One region of the Streptomyces sp. f51 genome, then DNA from elsewhere that is predicted to be linked to it. Evidence: riboswitches for the same ligand, from Rfam matches in the RefSeq annotation. Region 1 holds a riboswitch; each other region holds the start of a gene.

The links. A riboswitch is a leader RNA that binds a small molecule or an ion and turns the genes downstream of it on or off. The one in region 1 is predicted to bind cyclic di-AMP.
Positions count from the first base shown of each region.
Region 2: linked by a shared signal. The riboswitch ahead of WJM95_RS19700 (NlpC/P60 family protein) and the one ahead of WJM95_RS24985 (M23 family metallopeptidase) in region 1 are both predicted to bind cyclic di-AMP.
Region 3: linked by a shared signal. The riboswitch ahead of WJM95_RS28365 (LysM peptidoglycan-binding domain-containing M23 family metallopeptidase) and the one ahead of WJM95_RS24985 (M23 family metallopeptidase) in region 1 are both predicted to bind cyclic di-AMP.
Region 4: linked by a shared signal. The riboswitch ahead of WJM95_RS18720 (LysM peptidoglycan-binding domain-containing protein) and the one ahead of WJM95_RS24985 (M23 family metallopeptidase) in region 1 are both predicted to bind cyclic di-AMP.

Region 1 is NZ_CP149798.1:5,742,312-5,747,039, reverse strand. Features, by position in the region: gene WJM95_RS24995 (HPr family phosphocarrier protein) at 62-343, shown strand; gene WJM95_RS24990 (GntR family transcriptional regulator) at 565-1,257, opposite strand; gene WJM95_RS24985 (M23 family metallopeptidase) at 1,454-2,221, opposite strand; cyclic di-AMP (ydaO/yuaA leader) riboswitch at 2,234-2,391, opposite strand; gene WJM95_RS24980 (pitrilysin family protein) at 2,608-3,996, opposite strand; gene WJM95_RS24975 (pitrilysin family protein) at 3,993-4,728, opposite strand, start outside.
Region 2 is NZ_CP149798.1:4,486,018-4,490,745, reverse strand. Features, by position in the region: gene pcrA (DNA helicase PcrA) at 1-1,950, opposite strand, end outside; cyclic di-AMP (ydaO/yuaA leader) riboswitch at 2,221-2,391, shown strand; gene WJM95_RS19700 (NlpC/P60 family protein) at 2,399-3,568, shown strand; gene WJM95_RS19695 (tellurite resistance/C4-dicarboxylate transporter family protein) at 3,691-4,680, shown strand.
Region 3 is NZ_CP149798.1:6,546,718-6,551,445, reverse strand. Features, by position in the region: gene WJM95_RS28370 (SGNH/GDSL hydrolase family protein) at 1-618, opposite strand, end outside; gene WJM95_RS28365 (LysM peptidoglycan-binding domain-containing M23 family metallopeptidase) at 898-1,788, opposite strand; cyclic di-AMP (ydaO/yuaA leader) riboswitch at 1,793-1,950, opposite strand; gene WJM95_RS28360 (tyrosine-protein phosphatase) at 2,465-3,262, shown strand; gene WJM95_RS28355 (DUF6126 family protein) at 3,284-3,430, opposite strand; gene WJM95_RS28350 (XRE family transcriptional regulator) at 3,427-4,065, opposite strand; gene WJM95_RS28345 (aspartate aminotransferase family protein) at 4,176-4,728, opposite strand, start outside.
Region 4 is NZ_CP149798.1:4,278,955-4,283,682, forward strand. Features, by position in the region: gene WJM95_RS18715 (HAD family hydrolase) at 512-1,321, shown strand; gene WJM95_RS18720 (LysM peptidoglycan-binding domain-containing protein) at 1,471-2,241, opposite strand; cyclic di-AMP (ydaO/yuaA leader) riboswitch at 2,245-2,437, opposite strand; gene WJM95_RS18725 (CocE/NonD family hydrolase) at 3,301-4,728, opposite strand, start outside.

The sequences.
Region 1 (4,728 bases):
CACGCCTCACGATATGGAACACTGGTCTAGACAACCCTGAACCCCCGAAGGGCAGCATCACATGGCTGAGCGCCGCGTCAACGTCGGCTGGACCGAGGGCCTCCACGCCCGCCCCGCCTCCATCTTCGTCCGGGCCACCACGGCCTCCGGCATCCCCGTGACGATCGCCAAGGCCGACGGCAACCCCGTCAATGCGGCCTCCATGCTCGCGGTCCTCGGGCTCGGCGCCCAGGGCGGCGAGGAGATCGTCCTCGCGTCGGACGCCGAGGGCGCGGACATCGCCCTCGACCGTCTGGCGAAGCTGGTCGCCGAGGGGCTCGACGAGCTCCCCGAGACCGTCTGAGGCGTCCTCCGGGTCAGGACACACGGCTGAGCCGCGCCCCCCTTGACCGGGGGCGCGGCTCAGCCGTTTTCCGTACGTCGCCCGGAAATTCTCCGGGCACCCCGCACCGCCTTCGCGGCAGGGCCGCAGGAATGGCGTGCACGATAATTCCGGACACACGAATAAAAGGGCATCAGAAATGAGCCCCCACCGAATATCCCTCTTTGTATACGGCGCCCGTGTTAATGACGCAGGCCCGTCATGTTTACGGGATGTTGCGAACTCCTCACACGGTCCGGCCGTTCGGCGCCGGGAAACCGGAGCCGGTGCGCGGCCATGGCGCGCTCGGTGTGCAGGGCCGTGATCGCGCGGGCCCGCTCGCTGTCGCCGCGGGCGACGGCGTCCACGATGCCGCCGTGCTCCGCCCAGGACTCCGCCGGGTCGGCCGGCGCGTCCACCGAGTACATCCAGGCGATCTTGTGGCGCAACTGCGAGAGCGTGGAGGTGAGCGCGGAACTGCCGGACGCCTGGGCGAGCGTCTCGTGGAACCAGCCGCCCAGCGAGCGCAGATCCTCGCTGTTGCCCCGCCTGGAGCGCTCCTGGCCCAGCCTGACCAGGCCGCGCAGCACCTTGAGGTGAGCCTCCGTGCGCCGCTGCGCGGCCCGCGCGGCACCCAGCGGCTCCAGCAGCATGCGCATCTCCAGGAGGTCCGCGGCCTCCTGCTCGGTGGGCTCCGCGACACAGGCGCCCGCGTGCCGACGGGTGACCACGAAGCCCTCGGCCTCCAGGGTGCGCAGGGCCTCGCGCACGGGGACGCGCGAGACGCCGTAGCGCCGCGCGAGCAGTTCCTCGGTGAGGCGGCCGCCGCGCTCGTAGACACCCGCGACGATGTCGTCACGGATCGCCGTGCACACCGAGTGCGCCGGAATACGCATGACCGACCTCCGCTTTAATCCCCGTGAAACGCCGACGATTGACGCTTCTTCAGTGACTCTATTGCAGGAGGCGTGAATTTCCGATGGCATGCCTGAACCCATGGATATTTTTTGGACAGACGGCGTCCGGAAACGACGATGCCCCGGCTCGGTGAGCCGGGGCATCGAAAGCGGTGAAGAAGCCGCGAAGCGGTCGTCAGACGTTGACGCCGTGCGAGCGCAGGTACGCGACCGGGTCCATGTCCGAGCCGTACTCGGCGGTCGTACGGGCCTCGAAGTGCAGGTGCGGTCCCGTGGTGTTGCCGGTGTCCCCGGAGAGGCCGATCTGCTGACCCGGGGTGACCGCCTGCCCCACGGACACACCGATGGACGACAGGTGGCCGTACATGGTGTACGTGCCGTCATGCATCTTGATCACGACTTGATTGCCGTAGGCGCCGCCCCAGCCGGCCGTGACGACCGTGCCGGAGCCGACGGCGTGGACCGAGGTGCCGGACGCGGCGTGGAAGTCGACGCCGGTGTGGCTGCCCGAGGACCAGAGGCTGCTGCTCGCCTTGTAACCGGTGGAGACGTACGAACCGGTGATCGGCAGGACGAACGTGTTCAGGCGCTTGCGCTCGGCCTCGCGGGCGGCGCGCGCCTTGGCCTCGCGGAGCTGCGTGGCCTGGGCGGCGGCCTGCTTGCGTGCCGTCTGCTCGGCCTGCTTGCGCGCGGCGGCCTCGTCGGCGGCGCGCTGCTGCGCGAAGGCCTGGGCGTCGATCTGGTCGGCGACCGCGTCGTTCAGGGTGACGGTCTGGGTCAGCCCGGTCTGCTCGACGGTGGCCTCCGCGGCGAACGCGGGAGCGGCCAGGGTTCCGATCACACCGGTGGTGGTGAGCGCCGCGACCCCGACGGCGGTCGTGGTGGTGCTGTGCACCCGGCTGCTCGTACGACGATGCTTGCCGGTGCCACAGGTGAACGCCATGTAGGGGCTGATCCTTTCCTTCCCTCTCGCCTACCGGGTTAGCTGACGGGTTCGGAGCAGGAAGGTCTCCTACGGACCCCCTCCGGAGAGGGCGTCCGATTCACCCCAGGGACTGCGTGGGTCCCCGGCTCCCCTGACTCGCGTCATGGGGGACTCGGCGATGACTGTCCGGTGCCGCGGGCGCGGCGCACTGCGTGACGAACAGTCGGACCGACGCTAGACGGGGCCTCATTCGAACAACAAACGGATCACGATTTTTGTAACGCATGCCACAGGGCAGAAGGGGTAACCCCTGCACGAATACGGACATCTTGGGGGCTGCGGCCGTCAAGAGGAGGGCCCTGACGGCTCTTCAGCCGTCAGGGCCCTCCTGGGTCGCGCGGGTGCTACTCGGCCGCCACCACGGTGACTTCACCGATTCCGAGGGCCCTGACCGGCTCCGCGATCTGCGCCGCGTCGCCCACCAGGACGGTCACCAGACGGTCCGTCGGGAAGGCGTTCACCGCCGCCGCGGTGGCCTCCACGGTGCCCGTGGCGGCCAGTTGGCGGTAGAGCGTCGACTGGTAGTCGTCCGGCAGGTGCTGCTCGACCTGGTCGGCGAGCGTGCTCGCGACGGCCGCCGCCGTCTCGAACTTCAGGGGCGCGACACCCACCAGGTTCTGCACGGCGACGTCGCGCTCCGTGTCGGTCAGCCCCTCGGCCGCGAGGGTGCGCAGCACCTTCCACAGGTCGTCGAGCGCAGGACCGGTGTTGGGGGTGTCGACCGAGCCGCTGATGGCGAGCATCGCGGCCCCCGTGCCGTCCGGCGCGGAGCGCAGGACCTGCCCGAACGCCCGAACGCCGTACGTGTAGCCCTTCTCCTCGCGCAGGACGCGGTCCAGGCGCGAGGTGAGGGTGCCGCCGAGGCAGTACGTGCCGAGGACCTGGGCGGGCCACACGCGCTCGTGCCGGTCGGCGCCGACACGGCCGATGAGCAGCTGCGTCTGGACCGCGCCGGGACGGTCGACGATGATCACGCGGCCGGTGTCGTCGGCGGTCACCGGCGGCACGGGAAGCGGCTCGGCGGACGAGCCGGTCCAGGAACCGAGCGTGTCGGCGAGCAGCTCGTCGAGGTCGACGCCGGTCAGGTCGCCCACGACGACCGCGGTGGCCGTGGCGGGGCGCACGTGCTTCTCGTAGAAGGCGCGCACGGCCGAGGAGTCGATGCTCCGGACGGTCTCCTCGGTGCCCTGACGCGGGCGCGCCATGCGCGCGCTCGCCGGGAACAGCTCCTTGGAGAGCTCCTTGGCCGCGCGACGGGCCGGGTTCGCCGTCTCGTGCGGGATCTCGTCCAGCCGGTTGGTCACCAGCCGCTCTACCTCGCTGTCCGCGAACGCGGGGGCCCGCAGGGCGTCGGCGAGCAGGCCGAGGGCCTTGGCCAGGCGCGAGACGGGCACTTCGAGCGACAGGCGTACGCCGGGGTGGTCGGCGTGCGCGTCGAGCGTGGCGCCGCAGCGCTCCAGCTCGGCGGCGAAGTCCTCGGCCGAGTGCTTGTCGGTGCCCTCGGAGAAGGCGCGCGCCATGATCGTGGCGATGCCGTCCAGGCCCGCGGGCTCGGCGTCCAGCGGCGCGGCGAGGATCACCTCGACGGCGACGACCTGCTGGCCGGGGCGGTGGCAGCGCAGCACGGTCAGGCCGTTGTCCAGGGTGCCGCGCTCGGGGGCGGGGAACGCCCACGGCTTGGGCTGTCCGGCCTGGGGGCGGGGGTGGAAGTCCATGGTGGCGAGCTCGGTCACTTCGCCGCCTCCTCGTCGGTCTCGTCGGTCTCGTCGGCGGAGCCGGCGGCTTCGGCGGTGGTCGGCTCGTAGACGAGCACCGCGCGGTTGTCGGGGCGCAGGCGGGCCTTCGCGGCCTCCCTGACCTCGTCCGCCGTGACGTCGAGGACGCGCTGCACGGCGGTCAGGGCGAGCTGCGGGTCGCCGAACAGGACGGCGTAGCGGCACAGTTCGTCGGCGCGGCCGGCGACGGTACCGAGCCGGTCGAGCCATTCGCGCTCCAACTGGGCCTGGGCACGCTCCATTTCCCCGGCCGTGGGGCCCTCTTCGGCGAACCGGGCGAGCTCCTCGTCGACGGCGGCCTCGATGACCGGGACCTCGACGTCGCCGGACGTCTTCACGTCCAGCCACCCCAGGGAGGGTGCTCCGGCGAGCCGCAGCAGGCCGAACCCGGCCGCGACGGCGGTGCGGTCACGGCGTACGAGCCGGTTGTAGAGCCGGGAGGACTCGCCGCCACCGAGGACGGTGAGCGCCAGGTCGGCCGCGTCGCACGCGCGCGTGCCGTCCTCCGGGAGCCGGTAGGCGGCCATCAGCGCGCGGGCCGGGACGTCCTCCTCGACGACCTCGCGCAGCTGCTCGCCGATGACGTCGGGCAGCGAGCCATCCCGCGGGGCGGGCTTGCCGTCGTGCCCGGGGATCGAGCCGAAGTACTTCTCGACCCAGACGAGCGTCTGCTCCGGATCGATGTCTCCG
Region 2 (4,728 bases), 1.3 Mb from region 1:
GAGGCCCTTGGCGGTGTGCAGGGTCATCAGGGTGATGACGCCGTTGCCGTCCTCCTCGTCCGGGATCTGGTCCGAGTCGGCGACGAGCGCGACCCGCTCCAGGAACGCGGAGAGTCCGGGCGGGGTCTCGCCCTCGCCGGTCTCCTGCTCGAACTCCAGGGCCACGGCGGCGAGTTCCTGGAGGTTCTCGATCCGGGTCTCGTCCTGCGGGTCGGTCGAGGCCTGCAACTCGGCGAGATATCCGGTGCGTTCGAGGACGGCCTCCAGGACGGTGGCCGGGCCCGCGCCCGACTCGACGATCGTACGGAGGTCCTCCATGAGCGTGTTGAACCGCTTGACCGCGTTGGTGGACCGCGCGGCCATGCCGTAGGCCTCGTCGACGCGGCGCAGCGCCTGCGGGAAGCTGATCTTCTCGCGCTGCGACAGGGCATCGATCATCGCCTCGGCGCGGTCGCCGATGCCGCGCTTGGGCACGTTCAGGATGCGGCGCATCGGGACGGAGTCCTCGGGGTTGGCCAGCACCCTGAGGTAGGCGAGGACGTCCCGGACCTCCTTGCGCTCGTAGAAGCGGACACCGCCGACGACCTTGTACGGCAGGCCGACGCGGATGAAGACCTCTTCGAAGACACGGGACTGGGCGTTCGTGCGGTAGAAGACCGCGACGTCGCCGGCCCTCGCCTCGCCCGCGTCGGTGAGGCGGTCTATCTCGTCGGCGACGAACTGGGCCTCGTCGTGCTCGGTGTCCGCGACGTACCCCGTGATGTTCGAGCCCGCGCCGGCGTTGGTCCACAGGTTCTTGGGGCGGCGGGACTCGTTGCGCTCGATGACCGCGTTGGCGGCGGACAGGATCGTCTGGGTGGAGCGGTAGTTCTGCTCCAGGAGGATCGTCGTCGCGTTCGGGTAGTCCTCCTCGAACTGGAGGATGTTGCGGATGGTCGCGCCGCGGAAGGCGTAGATCGACTGGTCCGCGTCACCCACCACGCACAGTTCGGCCGGAGGCAGGTCGTACGCGTTGGGCGGTACGTCCACGGGGTGCTCGGAGGTCCCCACGAGTTCGCGGACGAGGGCGTACTGCGCGTGGTTGGTGTCCTGGTACTCGTCGACCAGGACGTGCCGGAAGCGGCGGCGGTAGTGCTCGGCCACGTCCGGGAAGGCGCGCAGGAGGTTGACCGTGGTCATGATCAGGTCGTCGAAGTCGAGCGCGTTGGCCTCGCGCAGCCTCGACTGGTACATCGCGTAGGCCTGGGCGAGGGTCTTCTCGAAGCCGTCGGTGGCCTGGGCGGCGAAGTCCTCCTCGTCGATCAGCTCGTTCTTCAGGTTCGAGATCTTGGCGCTGAAGGACTTCGGCGGGAAACGCTTGGGGTCGAGGTCCAGATCACGGCAGACGAGCGCCATCAGACGCTTGGAGTCGGCGGCGTCGTAGATCGAGAACGACGAGGTGAAGCCGAGCGTCTTGCTCTCGCGGCGCAGGATGCGCACGCAGGCGCTGTGGAAGGTCATCACCCACATCGCGTTGGCGCGGGGGCCCACGAGCGCCTCGACGCGCTCCTTCATCTCGCCCGCGGCCTTGTTCGTGAAGGTGATCGCGAGGATCTGGCCGGGGTGGACGTTCCGCTCGCCGAGCAGGTGGGCGATGCGGTGCGTGAGCACGCGCGTCTTGCCGGAGCCGGCGCCGGCCACGATGAGCAGCGGGGAGCCGGAGTGCACCACGGCCGCGCGCTGGTTCTCGTTCAGGCCGTCCAGGAGGGCCGCCGGGTCCACGGCGGGCCTGGGCGCGCCGTCGCGGTAGTAGGCGTCACGGGTCGGCGGCAGGTCGAACTTCCCGCCGAACAGATCGTCCGGAACCGGCTCCGGTACGTGATCGTCCTCGGGCGGCGGCGGGTGTTCGTCCTCGTGCGCCGCGGAGGGCTTGAGGTCCGCCAGGAAGCTGTCGTCAAAGAGGCTGCTCATCGCTCTCCGAGTCTAGGCCGCCCCACTGACAACCCGCCGCCACCTCGGGAACTCCACCGGAAGTCGTGACGCGCGCCACCATGACCGTACGCGCCCGGCCGGACACTTGGAGTCAGGGGACGCCCGCACTCCGTCGTCGCAGATCCCGGGGCGCGGCCCAGGTCACGAAAATGTATCGGGCATATCGCCCATCAACCTTCACACGGGCCACACCGGTTGGCTAGCGTGCCGCAAGGCCGCTCGACCGCGACCGGCGAACATCGCCGGGCCGGGCGGCCTCCGCCGAATCCGGTACGCCGCGAGGCCGCCGGAGCCGGGGACCCACCGACCAAGGGGTGAATCGGTCCAACCGCCTTGTGGGGCACGGACCGTAGGGCAACCTTCCGGAACCACCCGCCCGAACCCGACAGCTAACTCGGCAGGCGGATGACGGAAGGAGTCGCCTCTCTTGGCGTCACACCGCAAGGCGCGTCCCACGGGTACGCGCATCGCAGGCATACGGACCCCGGCCCTGGCCACGGCGGCCCTCACGTCCGTGGCCCTGCTCTCGCAGACGGCCACCGCGGCCCCCTCGGCCGAACCGAGGCCCGGCATCGAAGCGGTCTCGAAGAAGGTCGACGACCTCTACCACCAGGCCGAGACGGCCACGAACAAGTACAACGCGACCCGGGAGAAGACCGCCGAGCAGCGCAAGCGCGTCGACACCCTGCTCGACGACGTCGCCCGGCGCACCGAGAAGCTCAACACCGCGCGCGAGGAACTGGGTTCGTTCGCGGCGGCGCAGTACAGGACCGGGGCCGCCGCACCCGGAACGGCGACCCTGCTGCTCGCGGACAACCCGCAGGACTACTTCGACCAGACCCAGTTGATGAGCCGTCTGACGAAACGCCAGAAGGCGGCCGTCGACGCCTACATCACCGACCAGGCCGCCACCACCAGGAAGCGGGCGGAGGCCACGCGGAACCTCGAATCGCTGACCGCCTCGCAGAAGGCGCTCAAGACGTCCAAGACCGCGGTGCAGCAGAAGCTCTCCGAGGCCCGCGACCTCCTGTCGAAGCTGAACACCGAGGAGAAGGCGCGGCTGGCGGCGATCGAGAGGAAGAAGCAGGAGCGGGCCGCGGCGAAGGCGGCGGAACTGGCACGGCAGCAGGCCGCCGCCGCCAAGGCCGAGCGGACGCAGCCGTCGTCGAGCGGCACGGGCACCCCGGCCGCCGGCTCGACGGCCGGGTCGCCGACGGGATCGACGGCGACGGGCTCCTCGTCGAAGGCGGCCGACGCGCTCGCCTTCGCCCGCGCCCAGATCGGCAAGCCGTACGTCTGGGGCGCCACCGGCCCCGACTCCTACGACTGCTCGGGCCTGACCCAGGCCGCCTGGAAGGCCGCGGGCGTCAGCCTCCCGCGCGTCACCTACGACCAGGTGAACGCCGGCACCACGGTCCCCCTCGCCGACGCCCGGCCCGGCGACCTCGTCTTCTTCTACGACGACATCAGCCACGTCGGCCTGTACATCGGTGGCGGCATGATGATCCACGCGCCGAAGCCGGGGGCGTACGTCCGCGAGGAGTCGATCTACTACGACGGCACGTCGGCGATCCACAGCGTGGTGCGCCCGGCGTAGACCGGACCTCCGCATCGCGGGGCGCGCGCGGGGCTCACCGGTCCCCGCGCGCGCCCCGCGTTTTCGCCCCCGCCCGAGCGTGCCCCGCCCGCAACCGCTCCGCGGGTCCCTAGCATCGACGCATGCCAGACACACCGGACATGACGGACATGATTCCGCTCCGCTCCTGGTGGGTGGGGTGGGCACCCGCCGCCGGGGCCGCCGTCATGGCCACCGGCATTCTCTCGATCGGTCTGCATCTGACCGGCCACGAGACCCTCTCCCGGATCGCGCTCGTTCTCGCGTCGCTCACCTGGGTCGGGCTCGCCTCGGACTTCCTCGCCCGGCTGCTGGGCGACCGGGAGCAGTGGGCGCGACGGGCCGGAACGCCCGCGGGGCTCGACGCGGTCGCGGCGACCACCGTGCTCGGCACCCGGTTCTCGGTGCTGGGGTGGCGGGGGCTCGCGGAGGTCCTGCTCGCACTGTCGGCCGTCCTCTGGCCGGTCCTGCTCCTGGCCGTCCTGCGGCACTGGCGGCGCCGTATGGCCGGCGAGGTGTTCCTCGTCTGCGTGGCCACGCAAGGGCTCTCGGTCCTCGGGTCGGCGATCGCCACCGAGGCTGGCTCGGACTGGCTCGCGCACGCCGCGATGACGCTGTTCTGGGTGGGAACCGCGCTCTACGTGCTCGCGTTCGCGTCCTTCGACCCCTGGGAGGTGCGGAAGGGGGCCGGGGACCACTGGGTGGCGGCCGGCGCGCTGGGCATCTCCGCGCTGGCCGGGGCGGGACTCGTCGCGGCGCACCACGTGAATCCGTATCTGTGGAACAACGACGACCAGGGCGTCCTGCGCGCCACGACGGGCGCGCTGCTGGCGCTCGACCTCGTCTGCTACCTCGTGCTGGCCGTCGCGGAGGTGGTGTGGCCGCGCCCGCGCCGCGACGTGCGGCGGTGGTCGACCGTCTTCCCGATGGGGATGACGGCGGTGGCGGCCCTCGCGGTCGCGGACGCGCTCGACGTCTTCCGGCTCAAGGGGCCGGGCCAGGTGCTGCTGTGGATCGCGGTGGCGGCGTGGCTCGTGGCGGCCGTGGTCACCGCTCTCGCCTTCCGGTCCGCCGCGCGGGAGCGACGGCGCTGACCGGGTCCCGGTGGTCGGGTTCCGCTGATCGAGGCCTGCCGATCAGGT
Region 3 (4,728 bases), 800 kb from region 1:
CGGGAGGGGCGGCCAGGGCTGGTCCGGGTCGGCCGGGACCTCGAGACCGAGGACCTGTCCGGCGCGGAGGGCCACCCGGGTGTGCCCCTCGGGAGAGAGGTGCAGCCGGTCGCCGTCCCACGCCCTGCGGTCCTGGATCGTCTTCAGGGACCAGAGGTCGAGAACGGGACAGCCGTAGCGGTCCGCGATGGCCCGCACATGTCCGTTGTACGTGGCGATCTTGCCGCGCAGATGCTTGAGCACGGGGACACCACGGGTGTCGAAGCCGGTGGTCACCATCACGGTGCCCACGGCGGAGGTGAGGTCGGCGACCGCGCGCTCGAAGCGCTCCGCGACCTCGTCGGGGTCGGTGCCGGGGCGGAGGATGTCATTGCCGCCGGCGCAGAACGAGACCAGGTCCGGGCCGAGTTCCCTGGCCTGCTGGAGCTGGGTCTCGACGATCTGGTCGAGCAGTTTGCCGCGCACCGCGAGATTGGTGTAGTCGAAATCGCCTTCGGGCCTGCGGTCCGCGAGAAGTACCGCGAACCGGTCCGCCCATCCGACGAACGCCCCGTCGGGCCCAGGGTCGCCGACGCCCTCGGTGAAGCTGTCCCCCACCGCCACGTACGACCCGATCACTGATCTGTTGTCATCCTTCGAATCGTCTGCCACATCGAGCATGATTCACCTTTCGATGTGAGCTACGCGACCGTAGGGAAGGGTTGACGGACGGTGAGATAAGCCACTCGCCAAGCATTGGTCAACTCCGGAATAAGGCCCACATCAGGGATGTTCAAGCAGCGATCACCAAGATGCCCCGCAAACCGGCGCCGTGGAACACACCGGAGGCCGGACCCAGGGGATCTGGGGTCCGGCCTCCGGAGTCGGTCCTGCCGTCAGGAGCAGGAAGTGGGGGCGTCAGCCCACGGCGACACCGTGCGAGCGCAGGTACGCCACCGGGTCGACGTCGGAGCCGTAGTCGGGCGTGGTGCGGATCTCGAAGTGCAGGTGCGGTCCGGTCACGTTGCCGGTCGCGCCGGAGAGACCGATCTGCTGGCCCTCCGTCACGGTCTGTCCCGCGGAGACGGACAGCGACGACATGTGGGCGTACTGGGAGTACTTGCCGTCGGCGTGCTGGATGACGACCTGGTTGCCGTAGGCGCCGCCCCAGCCGGCGGAGACGACGGTGCCCGCGGCGACGGACTTGATGGTGGTGCCGGTCGGGACCACGAAGTCCACGCCGGTGTGGTAGCCGCTGGACCACATGCTGCCCGCGACCTTGTAGCCGGTGCCGATGGTGCTGCTGTCGACCGGCAGGGTGTAGCCGGCGGAGTCACCGGTGGACGCGGTGGTGGTCGCGGCCGTGTCGGCGGCGGGGGTGGCCTGGGACTTCGCCGGAGCCGTCGCCGTGGTGGCCGTGTGCGTGGCCGTGTGTGTGGCGGCGGCCCTGTGGCCGAGCGACAGCTTCAGACCGGGGTGGATCAGCGACGGGTCGCCGCCGATGGCGGACCGGTTGTCGGCGTAGATCTTCTTCCAGCCGCCGGTGACGTTCTGCTCGTCGGCGATCTTCGAGAGGTAGTCGCCGGACTTCACCGCGTACGTCTTCGCCGTGGCCGTGGCGGCCTTCTCGGCGGGGGCGGCGGTCGCGGCCTTCTCGACGTGCTGCGCGACGGTGGCCTGGGTCGCGGCGTGGGCTCCCGTGGCTCCCATCAGAGGCAGCGCGAGTGCGGCGCCGCCGGTTCCGGCCGCGGCGATCGTGCGGGTGAAACGCAGGGACTTGGGACGGCGGTGCTTACCCTTCGCGGGCATGGCGATTTCCTCTCCGGCGCCTGCGGGGTGAGCTGTCGGGTGCGGGCTGGAGATGCCCGGCCGCGCTGCTGCGCGGCTGTACCCCTAGCCTGTTCCGGGAACCGGATCAGGCACGGAACCTGTGGGTCCCCCGCTCCTGCCGTGTACGGGTGAGTGTGCGGAATTCCGGGCGGCGGCAGGATTGGGCGTCCGTCCGGATTGAGGCAGAACGTAAGCGACATGAGAGCGCGTCGACAACTAAGTCCGGTTTCTGTGCGCTCGTCTTTCTTGATCCATGCGGAATTCACCGTCACCCTCCGTCGAATGACGATCTTCCGGACATCTCAACCCGCCCGGAAACGCGGGCGCGTTGAGAAAAGGGGACGGCAACGCATCGTCACGAATATGACGCTCCTCACGCGACTCGCCCCAGTGCGCCCTATTCCAGGGCCAGTTGTCACGAAGGTTCTTATTCGGACAGAACGGTCAGATGCACCGTGCGCGGATATCCAGCACATTCGGCCCCCTCTCCGGAAAGGAAGAACCGAAACTCCATTGATTCGAACATGCGCGCGAATAAATAACTCATTGCCTGAGGAACCCATGTCGTATCGTCGAGAGCGCGAACAGGTACAACTGCCGACGAGCGACGCCGAGTCCAGCCCGGTGACGCCGGAGGCCGAACAGGAGGAGCCCCGTGACGCAGCAGATCCCGTCGACCGAGCCCGAGCTCGGCGGAGTGCGCAACTTCCGCGACGTGGGCGGACTGCCCACCGTGGACGGCCGGCGCGTGCGCCACGGTCATCTGTTCCGCAGCGGCCACCTCGCGCACGCTACGGAGGAGGACGCCGCGTTCCTCTCCTCCCTGGGACTGCACACGATCTTCGACTTCCGCAACGCGGCCGACCAGAAGCTGGAGGGCCCGGACGTCGAACTGCCGGGCGTGCGGAACGTGAACCTCCCGCTGAGCGACCCGGCGGACGGCAGTGAGTTCTGGAAGATGGTCCGCGACGGCGACATCGAGCAGCTGCGCGGGCTCCTGGGCGAGGGCAGGGCCGCGAACCGGATGATCGGCTCGTACCGCGCGATCATCAGGGAGCGCACGGCGGAGCACTCCCAGGTGCTGCACGCGCTGGCCGACGACAGCGTGCCCGCGCTGATGCACTGCGCGGCGGGCAAGGACCGCGCCGGACTGTCGATCGCGGTCACCCTGCTGGCCCTCGGCGTGGAGCGCGAGGCGATCGTGGCCGACTACCTGGAGTCGAACGCCACGCACCGCCGGTACAAGGTGCACCGCACCAATTCCTCGGCGGGCGCCTACTCCCCCGAGGTGATGGAACTGCTCAGCCCGCTGTTCGACGCGCGCGCCGAGTACCTGACAGCGGCGTTCGAGACGATCGAGGAGACCTGGGGCGGCGTCGAGGCCTACCTGGAGCAGGGACTGGGGCTCACGCCCGAGCTGCGGGAGCGGCTGCGCGCGCGGCTCCTGGACTGAGCCGCGCGCCGGGCCCGGCTGCTACTGGTTCTGCGCGCCGAGCGTGAAGAGCAGGTAGATGAAGGCCGCGAACAGGTGGCCGACGGCGACGTAGATGATCAGCCGCACCCACAGGGCGCGCGGGAACCTGTCCTCCATGGACCGGCGGGGTTCCGTGGGTTCGGTCATGACGTCTCTCCCGGGGTGGGGTGGCCCGCCGCCGCGCCCAGGCACAGCGCGGCGACGGGGCTCTGGAGCAGGGTGTGTACGAAGAGGAGCTCGGCGCCGTCGCGCTCGGCGGCGGCGATGCGGTGCGGGGTCAGCGAGTCGAAGTGGGCGCTGTCTCCCGGAGCCAGGACGTGCGCGGTGTCCCCGAGCCGCAGACTGAGCCGCCCCTGGAGGACGTACAGCCACTCCTCGCCCGGGTGGACGCGCACGATGTCGCCCTGCGAGCCGTACGGGACGTGCACGCGCAGCGCCTGCATGCCGCGGCCCGCGGAGCCCGCCTGCCAGTAGGTCCAGCCGCCGGCGGGGGCGGGCTCCATGTCGGCGGCCCGTACGACCGCGTCACGTTCGGGGACCGCCTCGCCCAGCAGCTCGGAGACCGTCGTACCGTAGACACGTGCGAGCGTGAGCAGCATCGGCAGCGAGGGCTGGCGCTGCCCGGTCTCCAGCCGGGAGAGATGGGCGGGCGAGAGGCCGGCGGCGCGGGCCGCGGCCTCCAGCGTGAGCGAGACGCCGCGGCGCAGGGCGCGCAGCCGGGGCGCCACGGCGTACAGCTCGGCGGACGGCTCGTCGGCCGCCCCTGGATCGGCAGGGCTCATGGGACCATTGAGCCAAATAATTACCTCAGGGGCAATTTTCTTGCCTGAGAGGCAAAAGAGCCCGGCCGTTCCCATCGGCCGCCGTGGCGGCCCGCGGGAACGGCCGGGTCTCAGCGGTTGGCCACGGCCTGCTTGACCAGCGTCTTCCCGAAGTCCCACATCAGCCCGCCACCGCTGTGCGCGTCCTCCATCACGGCGGTGAAGGCCTCCACGAACCGGTCGACGTCCTTCTCGTCGATCACCAGCGGCGGGATCAGCTTGATCACCTCCAGGTGGTCGCCGGAGACCTGGGTGAGGATGCGGTGCCGCTGGAGCAGCGGCACGACGACCATCTGCGCGAACAGGCCCTTGCGCGCGGCCTGGAGCATGGTCCAGCGGCTGCGCAGCTTGAGGGAGGCCGGCCGGCCGAACTCGATGCCGATCATCAGCCCCCGCCCGCGCACCTCGCTGAGCAGCTCGTACCGGTCGACCAGGGCCGCCAGCCGGGACTTCAGCAGCTCTCCGGTGATCCGCGCGTTGGCGACGATCTGCTCGTTCTCCATCACGGAGAGCACCGCGAGACCCGCCGCCATGGCCTGCGCGTTGGAGCCGAAGCTGGCCGAGTGCACGAGGACCCGGTCCATGGAGGAGTAGACCTTCTTGAAGATCCAGTCCTTTCCGAGG
Region 4 (4,728 bases), 1.5 Mb from region 1:
CGTTTCATGTGGTCGGGGCACACGTTACGGGGGAGGGGCCCCGCTGTGGCAGGGCCTAAAGGGTTGGCAATGTCCGAATTGGCCGTGTCGGGCACGGAGATTCCGGCTCGGCGTGGCTCGTGGCTCCCCGTGGGGCACACCCCTGAACACCCCTGGGGACCACCGTGACAGGTTTTCGCGGGGTGTCCCGGTGAGGGCTTCGCCCGGGCTTCGGCGCACTTCGCCGGGCCTCCTCGGGAGGCTTCGGCGGCGTTCTCCGGATCGCTAATTCGGCTGTCGCGCAGGCGCGTTGAGGAGGTGAGGACACTGGTTGCCCTGCGTCCAGGGGGTGTTGGGGTGTTGTGGTCGGTCGTGTTCGGGAAAGTCGGTGTGGGCGGAAGCGGAGCCTGGGTGATCCGAATCGGTCGCAACGCGCTTACCGCCGTACGGTGAACGGCGTTGCAGACGGGATACCGGACGTCGTCCGGTTCACGCCGGGCCGATGAGTCGTGGGATCCGTATTCTTCGGATCATGGCCGCTCCGACTGCATATTCACTCATCGCCACTGACCTGGACGGAACGCTGCTGCGCGGCGACGACACACTCTCCGACCGGTCACGCGCCGCGTTGGCGAAGGTGACCCGGGCAGGTGCCCGGCATCTCGTGGTCACGGGCCGACCCGCACCGCGCGTGCGACCGTTTCTCGACGAACTCGGCGGTGAGGGACTGGCGGTGTGCGGGCAGGGGGCGCAGCTCTACGACGCCGCCACGGACCGCATGCTGTGGTCGGTGACGCTGGAGAGAGAGCTGGCGGAGACGGCGCTCGGCAAGATCGAGGCGGAGGTCGGGATGCTGTACGCGGCGGTCGACCAGGACGGCGTGGACGGTCTGACGCTCATCGAGCCGGGCTATGTCATGCCGCATCCGACGCTGCCGGCGGTGCGGGTGCCACGGCGGGACGACCTCTGGGCGGAGCCGATCAGCAAGGTGTTGCTCCGTCACCCGTCCTTGTCCGACGACGAGTTGGCGTCAGCGGCACGGGGAGTGGTCGGTTCGCTGGCGACGGTGACCATGTCGGGGCCCGGTACCGTCGAACTCCAGCCATGCGGGGTGACCAAGGCGACGGGTCTCGCTCTCGCCGCGGCGCATCTCGGACTCAGCCCGTCCGCGACGCTCGCCTTCGGGGACATGCCCAACGACATTCCGATGTTCGACTGGGCGGCCCGCGGTGTGGCGATGGCCAACGCGCATCCGGAACTGAAGTCGGTGGCCGACGAGATCACGCTGTCGAACGAGGACGACGGGATCGCGGTGGTGCTGGAGCGCGTCTTCGGCTTCTGACGGCGCCGGTGCGCTCGCCGGCCGAACCGGTGCGCCTGCCGGCGGAGGCGCACCCGCCCGCGAAGCACCCGTATCTGCACCCGCACCCGCCGACGGTCCCAGAAGGAGCCGTCGGCGGGTGCGGGGGAAGAACGAGGTGTCGGGGTGGATCAGTAGGCGCCGTTGACGTTGTCGATGGAGCCGTAGGTCTTGGCCGCGTAGTTGCAGGCGGCGGTGATGTTCGCGACCGGGTCGTAGATGTTCATCGACGTGCCGGCGACGTGGTACGCCTGGAAGGTCGGGTCGATGACCTGGAGCAGACCCTTGGAGGGGATGCCTGCGGCGGCGTTGGAGTCCCAGTTGTTGATGGCGTTGGGGTTGCCGGAGGACTCGCGCATCACGTTGCGGTGGATGCCGTCGTAGCTGCCGGGGATGCCCGCCTTGGCCATGACGTCGAGGGATTCCTTGATCCAGCCATCGAGGTTGTTGGCGTACGTCTTGGCGGAGGCCTGGGTGACCGTGGCGGTCGTGGTCTTGGCCACGGCGGCGGTCGCGTTCGCCGTGGTGCGGACGGTCGTCGACCCCAGCGACTTCGTGCCGACGGTCAGCTTCAGGCCCGGGCGGATCAGGGCGGGGTTGTCGCCGATGACCGCGCGGTTCGCCGCGTACAGCTTCTTCCAGCCACCGCTCTTGGGGTACTTCTGCGCCACCTTGGACAGGGTGTCGCCGGCGACGACCTTGTAGGTGACGAGCTGCACGTTGGGGACCACCGCGGTGTGGGCCGTCTTCGCGATCTGGGGGGCCTGCGCCGGGGTGGCGGCGCTGGCGCCGGTGGCGCTCACGAGCGGGAGGGCGAGGGCGATGCCGCCCGTGCCGGCGGCGAGCATGCCCCGGGTGATGACGTTGGACTTCTTGCTGCGGTGCTTGCCTCGTACGGGCATGACGAATTTCCTCTCCGACGCCTGCGAGGTGAGCTGTCGGGTTCGGGCGGGAGATGCCCGGCCGCGCTGTGGGCGCGGCTTCACCCCAAGCCGGTCCGGTATGTCCGGATCGGCGGCTTACCTGTGGTTCCCCCGCTCCTGCCGTGCGTGGGTCGATGGGTTGCCGGGCGGCGGCAGGATTCGGCGATCCGCCCGGGGTCGACCAGAACGTATGCGAGAGCACATGTCCGAAACAAGACGAGATTTGACCGCGAAGATCGCTTTCTCCTGGTTAAGGGCGGGGTAAAAAGTCCGTTTGTACCGGAATTGGATCCTCAACTTGCCTATGGCAAAGGGGTTGGGTCGAGCGGGCCTCGGGGCGGGAGCCCGGCTCGCCGGTGACTCAACTCACGAGACCAAAGGGCGTTAACGCGGCACGAGGGGCAATTCGGGCATCACGCTCGCGTTTAAGGGCGTCACCGGGACCTCCCGAGCGCGCCGAGCGTCCCCTGGTGGGGCGGGAATTGTGGCGTGGACCACGTCGGGGCGGGCGGGGCCGCCTCCGCGAGGGGTGGGTGGGGTCACCGGTCGGGAGCCGGCCGGGCCCGGGCGGACGCGAGGTGAAGTGCCGCGCGCGGCAACGGGGTTCGGCGTTCGGTGCCCCGGCCTGCGGGCGGGGGCGCAGGCGAGGCGGGCGCGGGTCGGGGCGTGGCCCGACCCGGTGAACTCCCCTGCCCCGCAAGCCTCCTGAGCCGCGGCGAGCCCCTGCCTCGCAAGCCTCCTGAGCCGAGGCAAGCCCCCTACCTCGCAAGCGCTCTGCCTCGCAGCGTCCCGCCCAGGCAGGCCTTCCGCCCAGGCAGGCCTTCCGCCCAGGGAAGCGTCCCGCGCCGCCAGCGGCCGCCCTGCGCGTAACCCGCACCCCCGCAAGCCCCCTTGGCCGCAAAGGTCTCTGCCCCGCGAGCCTGCTGGGCCGCAAAGCTCTCTGCCTCGCAAGCCCCCGGCCCCCCTGGCCCCCGCCCCCCTGGCCCCCGCACCCCCCGGCCCCCGCACCCTCTGAGCCCCCGCACCCCCTGAGCCCTGTCAGCCCGAGGTGCGCGGGGTTCTCTTCTCCCAGGTCCGGTGGAAGACGACCTCGTCGCCGTCCTTGCAGACGAGTTCGTCGGTCGTGACGAAGTCCCGCGCGTCGCAGGTCGTGGTGGAGGTCGTCTCGACGCGGGCGTCCCAGGGCAGGTCCGGGCGGTGCAGCCGGATCGACCAGGTCGAGCGGGCGCGCGCGGACAGCGGGTCCGACGTCTCGATCGTGTACGTCTCCCGCCCCTCCTCCGTGCATTCGAGGCCGTCGGGATGGACACGGGTGCCGCCCTGGCCCGAGGCCACCTCCAGACGCCAGGTCTCCGCGGCCACGTCCCGCAGCACCAGTCGCTGCGGCGGGGGCTCGTCCAGGGTCGCGGAGACGGTCACCCCGAGGGGCTCGGACTCCTCGGGTTCGCCGAAGGTGATCGACGGGTCCGACTCCCGTGTCCGTACGGGGAGTTCGAGGACGCTGCCGATCGGCTCCAGGGTGAAACCGGCCTCCGAGCCCGGCTCGGGCCAGATCCAGGGCCAGTACGCGGAGGACACGCCCAGCCGGATGCGGTGGCCCGCCGGGAAGGCGTAGCCGATGGCGTTCAGGTCGAACACCACGTGTTCCGTGCTGCCCGGAGTCCAGGGAACCGTCCGGCCGGGACCCCGGCGCGCCGACAGGTTCAGGGCGCCCCGGGTGACGAGCGTGGACGCTCCGTCCGGCGCCACGTCGCACAGCCGGGCGATCACCTGGCCCCTGGGCACCGCGGACGTCAGCCGCAGATTGACCCGGGGGCGGCCCAGCACCCAGGTCTCCTCCGTCACCTCGAACTCGAAACAGGCCGACCGGGCGTCCTCCTCCCGCTGGTCGGGCGGCAGGCCGGCGTCGTCGCCGAAGGGGAAGGGGCGGCCCGCGTCGACCCCCGTGTGCTGTGGGGACCGCACCGGCACCGGGGTTCCCTGGAGCGCGTACGCGACCGGGGTCACCGAGGGTGAGGGCCAGGCAGGCTCGCCCACCCAGTGGCCGGGGATGCGCGGGTACACGGTCGCCGGAGGATGCGCGTCCATCACGTACGAGCGGAGCAGGGGCACGGAGAGCGGGTCCGTCTCCTTGTCCTTGAGCCAGTGGTCCCACCAGCGCAGCGTCTCCTGGAGGAAGCCGATCGCCGGCCCGGGCGGCAGGTCGCGGTCCGGGTACTGGCGGGACCAGGGGCCGATGAGACCCCGTACGCGATCCGGGGGAAGGTTCCGCACCAGGCGCAGCACCGTGTCGCGGTGCGGGTCGTGCCAGCCGCCGACCGCGAGGACCGCCGCGCGGACGGTCCCGTACTCCTCGCGGGTGCCGTGAGGGCCGTACGGGTCGTCGGTCCTGTGCTCCGGCCGGGTGTGCGTGGAGGGCGCGGCCGCCGCCAGTCGCTTCTCCCACATGTCCCGCCACATCCCCTC